DNA from 3 places in the Streptomyces sp. NPDC048291 genome. Region 3 is predicted to be linked to each of the others. Evidence: riboswitches for the same ligand, from Rfam matches in the RefSeq annotation. Region 3 holds a riboswitch; each other region holds the start of a gene.
The links. A riboswitch is a leader RNA that binds a small molecule or an ion and turns the genes downstream of it on or off. The one in region 3 is predicted to bind cyclic di-AMP.
Positions count from the first base shown of each region.

Region 1 (4,894 bases), on a different contig from region 3:
CCGAGGCCGAGGGCGCGGACGTCGCTCTCGACCGCCTGGCCAAGCTGGTCGCCGAGGGCCTCGAGGAACTCCCCGAGACCGTCTGAGCGACCCGCGCCCGCACGTCCGGGGCCGCGCCACCCCCACGGGGGGCCGGCGCGGCCCCGCCGTTTCCCCGCCGCCCGTACCGGGCCCCGCGTCATGTGCCGTAATTCCATGACAGCCGCACATGACTTCCCGACCGGGCCGCGCACGACTTTACGACGGCCCGCCCTGCGGTTTGTGAAGACCCCGACGCCCGGCTTTACCGCGGGCACACGCGGGGAGCGCGACGGCGAATTCCAGACGCGCGCGAATTCGGGCAGCAAAAACACGCCCCGCCGAATAACACCTCTTTGTATACGGCGTGCGTGTTAATGCCGCAGGCCCGACATGTTTACGGGATGTTGCGAAGTCCTCACACCGTTCACCCGTTCGGTGGCGCCGGGAAATCGCAGCCGGTGGGAGACCGCCGAACGCTCGGTGTGCAGGGCCGTGATCGCCCGGGCGCGGTCGGCGTCGCCGCGCGCCACCGCGTCCACGATGGCGCCGTGCTCCGTCCAGGACTCCACGGGGTTGGCCGGCGTCTCCACGGTGTACATCCAGGCGATCTTGTGACGCAGCTGGGTGAGCGTCGAGGTCAGAGCATGGCTGCCGGAGGCCTGCGCAAGAGTCTCGTGGAACCAGCCGCCCAGGGAGCGCAGGTCCTCGCTGTTGCCCCGCCTGGCCCGCTCCTGACCCAGCCTGACCAGTCCGCGCAGCACCTTGAGGTGGGCCTCGGTGCGGCGCTGGGCGGCCCGGGAGGCGCCGAGCGGCTCCAGGAGCATGCGCATCTCCAGCAGGTCGGCGGCCTCCTGCTCGGTCGGTTCGGCCACGCACGCGCCCGCGTGCCGGCGGGTCAGCACGAAGCCCTCGGCCTCCAGGGTGCGCAGGGCCTCGCGGACGGGGACGCGCGAGACCCCGTAGCGGCGGGCCAGGAGTTCCTCGGTGAGCCGGCTGCCGCGCTCGTAGACACCCGCGACGATGTCGTCCCGGATCGCCGTGCATACCGAGTGCGCCGGAATACGCATGACCGACCTCCGCCTTAATCCCCGTGAAACGCCGCCGAGTGGCGTCCGTTCCGTGACTCTATTGCAATGGGCCGCAATTTCCGACGGGGGGCCGGAATCCAGGGATATATTTTGGACAGCGGGGGCACGAAAACGGCGAAAGCCCCGGCGTGGGGGGCCGGGGCTCCGGAAGATCTCACGGGTTGTTGTCGCACGGTGGTCGGGTCCGGGTGCGTGGGGGTTGCCCGCGCAGTTCCCCGCGCCCCTGAAAGGGGCGCTGCGCGTGACGCCCCTGAAAAAGGACGCGGGGAACTGCGCGACCAGCCACGGCGCACCCGCACCGGACGCACCGCACCGCCACGTCGGTCTCGGCGCCGGACCCGCGTCCAGCTCCCTCAGACGTTCACGCCGTGCTTGCGGAGGTAGGCGACCGGGTCGACGTCGGAGCCGTACTCGGGGGTCGTGCGGGCCTCGAAGTGGAGGTGGGGTCCGGTCGTGTTGCCGGTCGAGCCGGAGAGGCCGATCTGCTGGCCCGGGGTGACCTGCTGACCCACCGAGACGCCGATGGACGAGAGGTGGCCGTACTGGGTGTACATGCCGTCGGCCATCTTGATGACGATCTCGTTGCCGTACGCCCCGCCCCAGCCGGTGGAGACGACCGTGCCGGTGCCGACCGCGTGCACGGCCGTGCCGCTCGCGGCGTGGAAGTCGATGCCGGTGTGGGTGCCGGAGGACCACAGGGAGCCGCCGGTCTTGTAGCCGGTGGAGACGTAGGAGTCGCTGATCGGCGCGACGAAGGTGTTGAGGCGCTTGCGCTCGGCCGCCCGGGCGGCGCGTACCTCGGCCGCGCGCTCCGCCTTGGCCTGTTCCGCGGCCTTCTTGCGGGCGGCCTCCTCGGCCGCCTTGCGCTCGGCGACGGCCTTCTGGGCAGCGGCCTGGGCGTCGATCTGCTCGGCGACGGAGTCGCTGATCGTGATGACGGGGGTGAGGCCGGTCTGCTCGACGGAGTTCTCCGCGGCGAGCGCCGGGGCGGCGGAGACGGTGCTGATGACACCCGTGGTGGTGAGGGCCGCGATACCGGCGGCCTGCGCGGTGGTGCGCTTCACCCGGCCGGGACGACGGTGCTTCCCGGAGGCGCACATGAACGCCATGTAGAGGCTGGTCCTTTCCTTCCCTCTCGCCTACCGGGTTAGCTGACGGGTTCGGAGCAGGAAGGTCTCCTACGGGCCCCCTCGCGACACGCGCGGGCACCCGATTCACCCCAGGGACTGCGTGGGTCCCCGGCTCCCCTGGCTCGCGCCGTACGGGGACTCGGCGATGGCTGTCCGGTGCCGCGGACGCGGCGCGATGCCTGACGGACAGCCCGGAAGAACCTACGAGGGGCCGCCTTCAATGCTCAAACGGATCACTGCTTTTGTCGCGTATCCCACAGGGCAGACAGGCAACCTCTGCCCCAATTCGGACATTCCAGAGCCCTGGTGACCGGGTGGTCACCAGGGCTCCGCACACGCGCGTGCCGCTACTCGGCGGTGACGACCGTGACTTCGCCGATCCCGAGCGCCTCCACGGGCTCCTTGATCTGCGCCGCGTCCCCGACGAGGACGGTCACCAGGCGGTCCACCGGGAAGGCGTTCACGACCGCCGCGGTGGCCTCCACGGTGCCGGTGTTGGCGAGTTGACGGTAGAGCGTGGCCTGGAAGTCGTCGGGCAGGTACTGCTCGACCTGGTCGGCCAGGGTGCCCGCGACGGCCGCCGCCGTCTCGTACTTGAGCGGCGCCACCCCGACGAGGTTCTGCACGGCCACGTCACGCTCGGCGTCCGTGAGGCCCTCGGCGGCGAGTGTGCGCAGCACCGTCCACAGGTCGGTCAGGGCCGGGCCGGTGTTCGGGGTGTCCACGGAGCCGCTGATGGCGAGCATCGAGACGCCGGTGCCGTCGGGCGCGGACCGCAGGACCTGCCCGAAGGAACGGACGCCGTAGGTGTAGCCCTTCTCCTCGCGCAGGACGCGGTCCAGGCGGGAGGTGAGGGTGCCGCCCAGGCAGTAGGTGCCGAGTACCTGGGCGGGCCAGACGCGGTCGTGCCGGTCGGAGCCGACGCGGCCGATGAGCAGCTGGGTCTGGACGGCGCCGGGGCGGTCCACGATGACGACCCGGCCGGTGTCGTCCGCGGACACCGACGGGACCGGGCGGAGCTGCGCAGTGGAGCCGCGCCAGGCGCCCAGGGTCTCGCCGAGCAGCTCGTCCAGGTCGATGCCGGTCAGGTCGCCGACGACGACCGCAGTGGCCGTGGCGGGGCGCACGTGCCGGTCGTAGAAGGCGCGGACGGCGGCCGCGTCGATCTTCTCGACGGTGTCCTCGGTGCCCTGGCGCGGACGCGACATCCGCGCGCTGGACGGGAAGAGCTGCCGGTAGAGCTCCTTGGCGGCCCGGCGGCTCGGGTTGGCCAGCTCGTGCGGGATCTCGTCGAGGCGGTTGCGGACCAGCCGCTCGACCTCGCTCTCGGCGAACGCGGGGGCCCGGAGGGCGTCGGAGAGCAGCCCGAGGCCCTTGGCGAGCCGGGAGGCGGGGACCTCCAGGCTGACGCGGACGCCGGGGTGGTCGGCGTGCGCGTCGAGGGTGGCGCCGGCCCGCTCCAGCTCGGCGGCGTACTCCTCGGCGGCGTGCTTGTCGGTGCCCTCGGAGAGGGCGCGCGCCATGATGGTGGCGACGCCGTCCAGGCCGGCAGGTTCGGCGTCCAGGGGTGCGTCCAGGAGCACCTCGACGGCGACGACCTGCTGGCCGGGGCGGTGGCAGCGGAGCACGGTCAGGCCGTTGTCCAGGGTGGCGCGCTCGGGGGCCGGGAAGGCCCAGGGCTTTGCCTCGCCCGGCTGCGGCTGGGAGTGGAAGTCCATGGTGGCGAGCTCGGTCACTTGGCCGTCTCCTCGTCGTTGTCGCCGGCTTCGACCGTGGCCTCGGCCTCGGGGTCCTCGGGTACGTCGGCGTCCGCGACGGTCTCCGGGGACTTGGGTTCGTAGACGAGCACGGCGCGGTTGTCGGGGCGCAGGCGGGCCTTGGCGACCTCCTGGACCTCCTCCGAGGTGACCGTCAGGACCCGCTGGACGGCGGTCAGGGCGAGCTGCGGGTCGCCGAACAGGACGGCGAAACGGCACAGTTCGTCCGCGCGGCCCGCGACGGTGCCGAGCCGGTCCAGCCACTCGCGCTCCAACTGGGCCTGGGCGCGCTCCATCTCCTCGGGCGTCGGGCCCTCTTCGGCGAACCGGGCGAGCTCCTCGTCGATGGCGGCCTCGATGACCGGCACCTCGACGTCGCCTGAGGTCTTCACGTCCAGCCACCCCAGCGACGGCGCCCCGGCGAGCCGCAGCAGGCCGAAGCCGGCCGCGACGGCCGTACGGTCGCGCCGGACCAGGCGGTTGTAGAGGCGGGAGGACTCGCCGCCGCCGAGGACGGTGAGGGCCAGGTCGGCCGCGTCGGAGACGCGCGTGCCGTCCTCCGGGAGCCGGTAGGCGGCCATCAGCGCCCGCGCGGGGACCTCCTCGACGACGACCTCACGCAGCTGTTCGCCCATGATCTCGGGCAGCGAGCCGTCGCGCGGGGTGGGCTTGCCGTCGTGCGCCGGGATGGAACCGAAGTACTTCTCGACCCAGGCGAGGGTCTGCTCCGGGTCGATGTCGCCGACCACGGAGAGCACCGCGTTGTTCGGCGCGTAGTAGGTGCGGAAGAACGCGCGCGCGTCCTCCAGGGTGGCCGCGTCCAGGTCGGCCATCGAGCCGATCGGCGTGTGGTGGTAGGGGTGGCCCTCCGGGTAGGCGAGCGCGGTGAGCTTCTCGA
Region 1 is NZ_JBICZC010000005.1:176,236-181,129, reverse strand. Features, by position in the region: gene ACGF5O_RS14715 (HPr family phosphocarrier protein) at 1-86, shown strand, start outside; gene ACGF5O_RS14710 (GntR family transcriptional regulator) at 393-1,088, opposite strand; gene ACGF5O_RS14705 (M23 family metallopeptidase) at 1,463-2,218, opposite strand; cyclic di-AMP (ydaO/yuaA leader) riboswitch at 2,231-2,394, opposite strand; gene ACGF5O_RS14700 (M16 family metallopeptidase) at 2,587-3,975, opposite strand; gene ACGF5O_RS14695 (M16 family metallopeptidase) at 3,972-4,894, opposite strand, start outside.
Region 1: it holds a riboswitch for cyclic di-AMP, as region 3 does, so the genes downstream of both, ACGF5O_RS14705 (M23 family metallopeptidase) here and ACGF5O_RS40325 (transglycosylase SLT domain-containing protein) in region 3, are expected to answer to the same signal.

Region 2 (4,894 bases), on a different contig from region 3:
CTCCTCCAGCAGGGCCTGGCCGACGAGCTCCAGCTGGTCCTGGCCCCCCTCTTCGTCGGCGACCCGAAGGCACCGCGGCTGTTCGGTCCCGGCGGGTACCAGGCCGGGCGGCTGCGGCTCGTGGAGACCCGCCGGATCGAGGACGTCGTCCTCATGCGCTACGAGCCCACGGCCCCCGGCACCCCCGGTATCCCCGGCACCGGCGGGTCGGCGTCCGCCGCGGACCGGCACTGGCTGCGGCTCGCCTGTGAGCTGGCGGCCGAGTGCCCGCCCTCCCGGACCGCGTTCAGCGTGGGTGCGGTGGTCGTCGCGGCCGACGGCACGGAGCTGGCCCGCGGCCACTCCCGGGAGGCCGGCGACCCCGTGGTCCACGCGGAGGAGGCGGCCCTGGCCAAGATCCCCGCGGACGACCCCCGGCTGGCCGCGGCCACGGTCTACACCAGCCTCGAACCCTGCACCCACCGCGCCTCCCGCCCGCACCCCTGCGCCGAACTGATCCTCCGGGCCGGGGTACGACGGGTGGTGACGGCATGGCGCGAGCCGGACACGTTCGTGACGGCGGCCGACGGGACGGGGGCGCTGCGGGAGGCCGGGGTGGCGGTGCTGGTGCTCGGAGAGTACGAGGGGGAGGCGAAGGCGCCCAACGGGCACCTGCTGACCTGAGCAGACCTGACCTGAGCTGACCTGAGGCGTCCACCGGAAGTAACCCGTGTGACTTCACCTCTTCCGATGGCGTATGCTGGTTTCACCGACGCGGGGTGGAGCAGCTCGGTAGCTCGCTGGGCTCATAACCCAGAGGTCGCAGGTTCAAATCCTGTCCCCGCTACTGAAACCCAGGGCCGGAATCCGATTCGAGGATTCCGGCCCTGAGTCATGTCCGGGCGCAGGTTCCTCTCCGGACCCGTCCGTAGTCATCCGCCCGGCCCACACCATTCGCTTCGCCCGCTCACAGCCGCAAACCTGGACGGACAGGCATCGAACCCATCGAATACGTCAGGCACGTCGAGCACGTCGAACACGTGGTGCATCAGGGGGGTCGTGTGGTGGGCCGTGGAGAGGCGGAGCAGCGCGGCCCCGTGTCCGCCCGCACCCTCGCCCGCTTCCTGCCCGCGCTGCTGATCTGCACGGGCGTCTGCTACGACGTGCTCACCCCCGCGGTCTTCACCGCGGCCCCCTTCTTCACGGCCGCCCCGCTGATCGCCGCGCCGCTCGCCTCCCTGCGCACCACCCTCCTCACGGGCCTGGCCGCGCTCCTCGCCACCTACGCCGTGCACGCGCGGTCGGCGGTTGTCCCGGACGCCGACGCCGTCACCGAGATCGTCACGGTGGCCACCGTCGCCGTCCTCGCCGCCGGCATCAACCGGATCGTCCGGATCGGCGACCAGCGCCTCGCCTCCGCCCGCGAGGTCGCCGAGGCCGCCCAGCGGGCCGTGCTGCCCGAGCCCACCGAGCGGATCGGCGGCTTCGAGATCGCCGCCCGCTACCAGGCGGCCCAGGAGGGCACCCTCATCGGCGGCGACCTGTACGCCGTCCAGGACACCCCGTACGGCGTGCGGCTGGTCGTCGGCGACGTGCGCGGCAAGGGGATGGGCGCGGTCGCCGCCGTCGCCGTGCTCATCGGCGCGTTCCGGGAGGCCGCCGAGCAGGAGGTCACGCTGGAGGCGGTCGCCGGGCGGCTGGAGCGGGCGTTGGTGCGCGAGGGCGGCAGGCGCGGCGGCATCGCCGCCGACGAGGGGTTCACCACCGCCGTACTCGCCGAACTCCCGCACGGAGGCGGCACGCTCCGGATCGTCAACCGCGGTCATCCGCCGCCCCTGCTGCTGCTCGGCGACGGCGAGGTGCGCCCGCTGCGGGCGCCGGAGGCCGCGCTGCCGCTCGGGATGGGCGAGCTGGGGACGTGGCCCGACCGGGCGGCCGAGTACGGGTTCCCGAGCGGGGCCACGCTGCTGCTGCACACCGACGGCCTCTCCGAGGCGCGGGACGCGCACGGCCGCTTCTACGACCCGGAGCGGCGGCTGGCCGGCCGTACCGTCACCGCCCCCGGCCCTCTGGTGGACCGGCTCGCGGCCGAAGTACGCCGGCACACCGGCGGCGGCATGACGGACGACATGGCGCTGCTCGCCGTACGGCGGCCCTGAGCGGCGCGCGGTCACGTTGGGTGTCCGGGCGACCGCCCTGCGCATAACAACTGAGTCACCATCAAAACCTGTGTGACTCCTGAGCTGAGCAGCGTGCACCGCCGACTCGACCGTTTTTGACCGGTCGTGGCAGGTAAGTCCAAGCTTTGAAAGCTTAATGATCAAGACGAACTGCTTGGAATCTGGTAGCCGTGTCTATTAACGTTCGATAACGCAGCGCGGTCGTCCCAGCCGTCACCCGCGACGGCTCCGTGCGCACGCGCCGAATCCCGCAAGGGAACCGGGGAACCACCACCTTGGGGTGAATCGCACGGCTACCGCCGGGTACGAAACGGCCGGTATACGCGCGTAGGAGACCTTCCCGCTCCGAACCCGTCAGCTAACCCGGTAGGCAGCGGAAGGAAAGGAGTGCGCCCGCGTGGCGTCCAACCCGCCTGCTCCTACAGCCCCGTTCGTGCCCAGCCAGCGTCCGCCGGAGACCTTCGGCTACGGTGGCTACCGCGCCGAGGAGGGCCCCTTCGAGGAGTGGAACCCCACCGAGGAGTCCCTCTCCGCGGTACGCGGCCGGCACCGGGTCGCCAAGCAGAAGGGCGGCGGGCTCGCCCGCAGCTCCACGGTTCTCGGCGTCGGCGTGATCGCCGCCGTCGGTGCGGGCGGCATGGCCAGCGCCAACACCGGCAAGCCGCCGGTCTCCATCTCGCTGCCCGACCTGCCCTCCTCGGTCGACGCCCTGCTCGGCGAGGGCGGCGGCCACCAGGCCACCCAGACCGCGCTCAGCAGCGTCACCACGACGACCGCCACCGACGCGGACTCCTCCTCGTCCGACGCCGGCGAGGCGCTGCGCAGCCGGATCATCGCGCAGGCCGCGCAGCAGCAGAGCCAGCTCGACACCAAGGCCAGCGCCAAGGCCGTCGCCGCCGCCGACAAGGCGGCCGCGGACGCCGAGGCCAAGGCGGAGCAGGCCGCCGCGGCCAAGGCCGCCGACGCCAAGGAGAAGGCCGAGGCCTCCGCGAAGGAGAAGGCCGAGCAGGCCCGCCTCGCCGAGCTGGCCAAGCAGTACACGCTGCCCGTCGTCTCGTACACGATCACCGGCACCTTCGGCCAGGCCGGCTCGATGTGGTCCTCCGGCTACCACACCGGCCTCGACTTCGCCGCGCCCACCGGCACGCTGATCAAGGCCGTGCACAGCGGCACGGTCACCGAGGCGGGCTGGGCCGGCTCCTACGGCTACCGCACGATCATCACCCTCGACGACGGCACCGAGCTGTGGTTCTGCCACCAGTCCTCGATCGGCGTCAAGGTCGGCCAGAAGGTCGCCACCGGCGACGTCATCGGCCGCGTCGGCGCCACCGGCAACGTGACCGGCCCGCACCTCCACCTGGAGGTCCACCCGAACGGCCAGGCCACCGCCATCGACCCGATGACCTGGCTGCGCGGCAAGGGCCTCAACCCCTGACCCGAGCCGGCCTGAGACCCGACCTGATCTGATCTGATCTGACCTGACCTGAGACCCGACCGGACGCGGATTCGGACCGCGCCCACCGGCCCCCGGCGGCCCTGACGGCAACCCCCCGGCGTCAGGGCCGTCGGTGTCCCGAGCCGTGGATTCCGCTTTTACGAGACCTTCGTAAAACACGGGATGGGTCTCCAGGCGGCCCGTGTTGAAGTTGAGCATGACTGCTCTTCGCAAACTCGGCTCTTCCGACCTCGAGGTCTTCCCGCTCGCCCTCGGCGGCAACGTCTTCGGCTGGACGGCCGACGAGGCCACCTCCTTCGCCGTCCTCGACGCGTACGCCGCCGCGGGCGGCAACTTCGTCGACACCGCCGACTCGTACACGGCGTGGATCGAGGGCAACAAGGGCGGCGAGTCCGAGACGATCATCGGCAAGTGGGTCAAGGCGCGCGGCAACCGCGACGACGTCGTCATCGCGACGAAGGTCAGCCAGCACCCCGAGTACCTCGGCCTGTCCGCCGCCAACATCAGGGCTGCCGCCGACGCGTCCCTGCGCCGTCTCGGCACCGACCACATCGACCTGTACTACACGCATTTCGACAAGCCCGAGATCCCGGTCGAGGAGATCATCGGCGCGCTGGACGAGCTGGTGCGGGCGGGCAAGGTCCGGCACATCGCCGCGTCCAACATCACGCCCGAGCGGCTCCAGGAGTCCCTGGACCTCTCCGACCGCGAGGGCCTCGCCCGGTACGTCGCCGTCCAGCCCCACTACAACCTGGTCTCCCGCGACACCTACGAGGGCCCGTTGCAGGACCTGGCCTCCCGCACCGGCCTCGCGGCCGTCCCCTACTTCTCGCTGGCCTCCGGTTTCCTCACCGGCAAGTACCGCCCCGGTACGACGGTGGACAGCGCGCGAGCGGGCCGTGCCGCCCAGTACGCGGAGTCGGAGCGCGGCCAGAGGGTCCTTGCGGCCCTGGACGAGATCGCCGCGGCCCACGAGGCCCCGATCCCCACGGTCGCCCTGGCCTGGCTGGCGGCCCAGCCCACCATCACGGCCCCGATCGCCTCGGCCCGTACCCTCGAACAGCTCCCGCCCCTGCTGGGCGTGGCGGACCTGACGCTGACGGACAAGGAACTGGCACAACTCACGACGGCCTCTGCCTGACGGCTGCCGCGCCCTCGTTCTTCCTTCTTTTCCGCCGCAACGGCGCTCAGCCCCCACGGCGCGGCCCGGCGGTGCCGAACCCTCCGCAGCCCGAAGCGCTAACTCCGATACGGGTTGTAGGCGGGATAGGCCGGATAG
Region 2 is NZ_JBICZC010000006.1:20,894-25,787, reverse strand. Features, by position in the region: gene ACGF5O_RS16800 (dihydrofolate reductase family protein) at 1-663, shown strand, start outside; tRNA gene ACGF5O_RS16795 (tRNA-Met) at 753-826, shown strand; gene ACGF5O_RS16790 (PP2C family protein-serine/threonine phosphatase) at 1,041-2,138, shown strand; cyclic di-AMP (ydaO/yuaA leader) riboswitch at 2,389-2,549, shown strand; gene ACGF5O_RS16785 (M23 family metallopeptidase) at 2,557-3,594, shown strand; gene ACGF5O_RS16780 (aldo/keto reductase) at 3,812-4,756, shown strand; gene ACGF5O_RS16775 (PrsW family intramembrane metalloprotease) at 4,855-4,894, opposite strand, start outside.
Region 2: it holds a riboswitch for cyclic di-AMP, as region 3 does, so the genes downstream of both, ACGF5O_RS16785 (M23 family metallopeptidase) here and ACGF5O_RS40325 (transglycosylase SLT domain-containing protein) in region 3, are expected to answer to the same signal.

Region 3 (4,894 bases):
AGCGCCGTCTTCGGGTCGCACTCCGGCAGCGGACCCAGCGCGGCCCGCGCCTCCTCCGCGTACCGGACCGCGTCCCGGCGGGCCTGCTCAAGCGCCGGATGCGCCCGCAGCGCCGTCAGGGCCTCCGCGTGCCGCGCGTCGTCCGTGAGGTCGGAGTCCAGCAGCTCGCACAGGGCGATGTCCTCGGCCAGCCCCAGCCGGGCCGCCCGCTCCCGCAGCCGCAGCACCGGAAGCGTGGGCACGCCCTCACGGAGGTCCGTCCCCGGGGTCTTGCCGGACTCGCGCGAGTCGGAGGCGATGTCCAGCACGTCGTCGGCGAGCTGGAAGGCGACACCGAGCCGTTCGCCGTACTGGGTGAGGACGTCGACGACCGTCTCGTCGGCACCGGACAGCATGGCTCCGAAGCGGCAGGAGACCGCGACCAGCGAGCCGGTCTTGCCACTGAGCACGTCGAGGTAGTGCTCGACCGGGTCACGGCCGTCCGACGGGCCTGCCGTCTCCAGGATCTGACCGGTCACCAGCCGCTCGAACGCGAGGGCCTGGACCCGGACCGCCTCGGGTCCGAGGTCGGCGAGGATCTGGGAGGCCCGGGCGAAGAGGAAGTCTCCGGTGAGGACGGCGAGCGAATTGCCCCAGCGGGTGTTGGCGCTGTCGACACCGCGCCGCACGGCGGCCTCGTCCATGACGTCGTCGTGGTACAGCGTGGCCAGGTGGGTGAGCTCGACGACGACGGCCGACGGCACGACACCGGGTGCGTACGGGTCACCGAACTGCGCGGCGAGCATCACCAGCAGCGGGCGGAACCGCTTCCCCCCGGCCCGCACGAGGTGCTGCGCCGCCTCCGTGATGAACGGGACCTCGCTCTTGGTGGCTTCTAGCAAGCCCTCCTCGACAGCCGTCAATCCGGCCTGGACATCGGCTTCCAGAGCCTGGTCCCGCACGCTCAGCCCGAACGGCCCGACGACGGTCACGAGGGGTCTCCTGTCTGCTGGTGTCTACTGGCGATTACACGGTTTGTCGATAGGTCGCTGCCATCACTCAAGTCAGCGTATCCGGTCAGGTTTCGATCACCGATAGCGCCCACGGTTACACCCCGGGCGCTATCGGATCACGACCGTTATGTTTTTGATCAGCTGATACGACCTGACATCCAATGACTTAACAGGAAGTGCGGGCAGTTGTCCCGAACCGAGGCCCGGGCCGTGTCCCGAACCGGACCCCGCACCGGGCTCTCCGGACGACCGCCGCCCGCGATCGACCCCGCTCCCCCGGACCGACGTCACCTGCCCGGGCGCACCCGTCCGTACACCCTTCCTCCGCGAGAGCATGCACGACGACCTCCCCGATCCGCGTTCTCCCGACCGCGCGCGTGACGCTCGGGCGTCCACCAAGTCAACGACGGGCACCGCAGGGGAGGTTCCGCCCTCACGGTGGACACGCGCACCGGACTCCGATTCCCCGACACCCCCCTTCGACCGACGTGACGAGAATCACGCGCGCCCCCGACACCCGGACTCGCCAACCGACCGTCCCGGCCACCCCGTTGAACCCGATGAGCAGCATGCACGCGTCGCCGCAAAAACCGACAATACGGACTAATCTCAATAATTATTCGCATTGATTACCCCCAGGGAGGCAATCCGAACGAATACGAGCGAGACGCTATTCCCTCGAACCAGGAAAAGGCCGGATTCCGCGAATCCCACATGTCCCAATTTGCCGTTATTGCGGATTCGTGAAGTAGGTCACGTGGACCCTGGGGCCACAGAGGCCGCCAGGCGACCCTTCCCTCCTTTCCCTGTAGGCCAGTTGAGGGTTGGCAACAGCAAAGGATCAAGTGCCCCATACGGCACAGATCAAGGTCAATCAGCATGTTGTGTGAATCAGCCTCTTGTTCCGGACATGTGCTCTCGCATACGTTCCGGCTCGCCGGGCGGACGCCGAATCCTGCCGCCGCCCGTAGTGACCCATCAACGAGTTCATTCGCTTGGCAGGAGCGGGGGACCCAGGTAAGTCGCCGGACCGGGCGGCCGACGTCACAGAACAGACGTCGTTCCGGAACGGCTAGGGGTGAAGTCGCATCGCCTTCGGGCGGTGCGGCCGGGCACTCCCCGGGCCCGAACCCGACAGCTCACCTCGCAGGCGACGGAGAGGAACTTCGCCATGCCTGCTGTCGCTCAGCACCACCGTCCCCGCCGTAACCGCATCGTCCGCACCCTCGCCGTCGTCGGCACCGGTGCCGCCGTACTCGCCCTGCCGCTCATCGGGGCGACGGCCGCGTCCGCCGCCGGCTCCTCCACCACGACGGCCTCGACGACCCTCGCCGGGTACCCGAACAACCTCGACGGCTGGATCCGCGAGTCCCTCGCGATCATGCGGGAGAAGAACATCCCGGGCACCTACAACGGCATCTACCGCAACGTCATCCGGGAGTCCTCCGGCAACCCGCAGGCCATCAACCTCTGGGACTCCAACGCGGCCAAGGGCATCCCGTCCAAGGGCCTGCTCCAGGTGATCGACCCGACGTTCAAGACCTACCACGTGGACGGCACGTCGTTCGACGTCTACGACCCGGTCGCGAACATCACCGCCGCCTGCAACTACGCGGCCGCGCGGTACGGCTCGATCGACAACGTCCACGGCGCGTACTGACCGAAGTCCCGTCGACGTCCCTTCGGCGTCCCGCCGAGGTGCCTTCGACGTCCTACGTCAGTCGAAGAGTCTTTCGAGGACGACGGCGATGCCGTCGTCCTCGTTCGACGTGGTGATCTCGTCGGCCACCGCCCTGAGTTCGGGGTGGGCGTCGGCCATCGCCACCCCGTGGGCCGCCCACTCGAACATCGGGATGTCGTTGGGCATGTCACCGAAGGCGATGGCCTGTTCGGGGCTCAGCCCCAGACGGTCGGCGGCCAGCGCGAGCCCGGTCGCCTTGGTCACCCCGCACGGCTGCAGTTCGACGGTTCCCGGGCCCGACATCGTGACCGTCGCCAGCGATCCGACCACCGAGCGGGCCGTCGCCGCCAGTTCGTCGTCGGACAGGGTGTGGTGGCGCAGCAGCACCTTGCTGATGGGCGCGCACCACAGGTCGTCGCGCCGGGCGACGCGCAGCGCGGGCAGCGTGGGGTGGGGCATCAGATAGCCCGGCTCGATGAGCGTGAGCCCGTCCACGCCGTCCTGGTCGACCGCCGCGTACACCTGGCCGATCTCGGCCTCGATCTTGCCGAGTGCGGTCTCCGCCAGTTCCCGGTCCAGGGTGACCGACCACAGCAGCCGGTTCGACCCGGCGTCGTACACCTGCGCGCCCTGACCGCAGACCGCGAGTCCCGTGCAGCCGAGGTCGTCGAGGAGCGGGCGCACTCTCGGGGCCGGACGGCCGGTCACCACGAGGTGGCGGGCACCGGCCCGGCCCGCTCGCCCGAGCGCGGCCAGCGACCGTTCCGAGAAGGTGTCGTCGCCGCGCAGCAGCGTGCCGTCCAGGTCGGTGGCGATCAGTGAGTACGGGGAGGGTGCGACCATGATCAGAGAATACGGACAGCGCGGCCCTGGGACTCACTGTGCGTTTCGGCCTCAAGTGGCGCCCGCCGCCTCCGTGATGGGGCCGCTGTCGGTGGCGGGCGTGATGTTTTCCGAGATGCCCGAGAACTGTGCCTACTTCATGGCGGCGCTGGAACCACGGCGGTTGGTGCGCCACAGCTGGTAGAGGTGCTTCGCGCCCGGGCGCACGAAGCGGGCGAGCATGGTGACGAACGGCAGCGGGTCGTCGCCCGCCAGCCAGGCCAGCTCGGTCCCGCTCGGCCGCTTCGGTGCGTGCGGTGTCGTGTAGCCGCTGCGGCGGTAGGCGAGGAGGGCGGGCAGGTCGATGTTCTCCACCACGTAACGGTGGCCGGCGCGCTGCTCCCCCTCCGGAACGCGGCGCCCGGTCAGGTCCAGATGCATGGCGCGGACGACGTCCACCCCCGACTCGCTCTCGAAGAGCCGGAACTGGGCGCCCATGCGCGGATTGAAGTCGAGCAGCTTGTACTGCCCGTCCCGCCGGTCGAAGCGCAGGTCGAGGTCGATGACGCCGGTGAAGCCGATCTGCTTGATGAAACGCGCGGCAAGGTCGGCGAGTTCCGGGTTGTCGACGACGTACGCGTTCGCGGTCATGCCGGCGTGCGGCGGCCAGGAGCGGACCTTGACCCCTGTGAACAGGGCGCACGGATTGGAGTCGGCGTCGAAGTACGCGTGCACGATCCAGTCCTCGGCCTCCTCCCTCGGGAGGTACTCCTGGAGGATGACACCCGGATGGGTGCCCCAGTCACGGGCGAGGGTGAGCAGCCCCTCCCGGGTGGCGATCCGCGTCGTTCCGTTGACGGCGGGCTGCTTGCGCCGGACGAACGCCTCGCGGTTCTTGGCGACGATCGGGAAGCGGGCCTTCTCCGCGAAGTCGGCGATCTCGTCGTACGAGTCGGGGAAGGCGGCGGCCGGGCTCGGGATGCCGTGCTCCACGCACAGTTCGTGCAGGCCCTGTTTGCTCGCCAGCCGGCGGGGCAGTTCCGGGTCCACGCGCGGGAAGAGGAAACGGTCGCCGAGCGCGTCCTGGTGCTCGGCGATCAGGACCGCGGCCTCCTCGTCGGTGGGGATCAGCACGGTCGGACGGCCGATGCGGCGGCCGATGCGCAGCAGTCCCTCGACGAGATGGTCCGGTTCCTCGGCGCCTGTCGTCGGCCACACGAACGCCCGTTTGAGGTAACGGGACGAAGCCGCCGGCGTGTACGCGTCCTCGGTGATCGCGTACATGGGAACGCCCAGGCGGCCCAGACTGCGAATCGCGCCGACCCCGCCGTGATGCAGCGGATAGTCGCCGAACTTGACGATCAGGCCCGGCACGTCACGGTCCGCCTCGAACGGCACG
Region 3 is NZ_JBICZC010000017.1:213,723-218,616, reverse strand. Features, by position in the region: gene ACGF5O_RS40330 (polyprenyl synthetase family protein) at 1-971, opposite strand, end outside; cyclic di-AMP (ydaO/yuaA leader) riboswitch at 1,962-2,158, shown strand; gene ACGF5O_RS40325 (transglycosylase SLT domain-containing protein) at 2,164-2,652, shown strand; gene ACGF5O_RS40320 (HAD family hydrolase) at 2,710-3,516, opposite strand; gene ACGF5O_RS40315 (ATP-grasp domain-containing protein) at 3,649-4,893, opposite strand.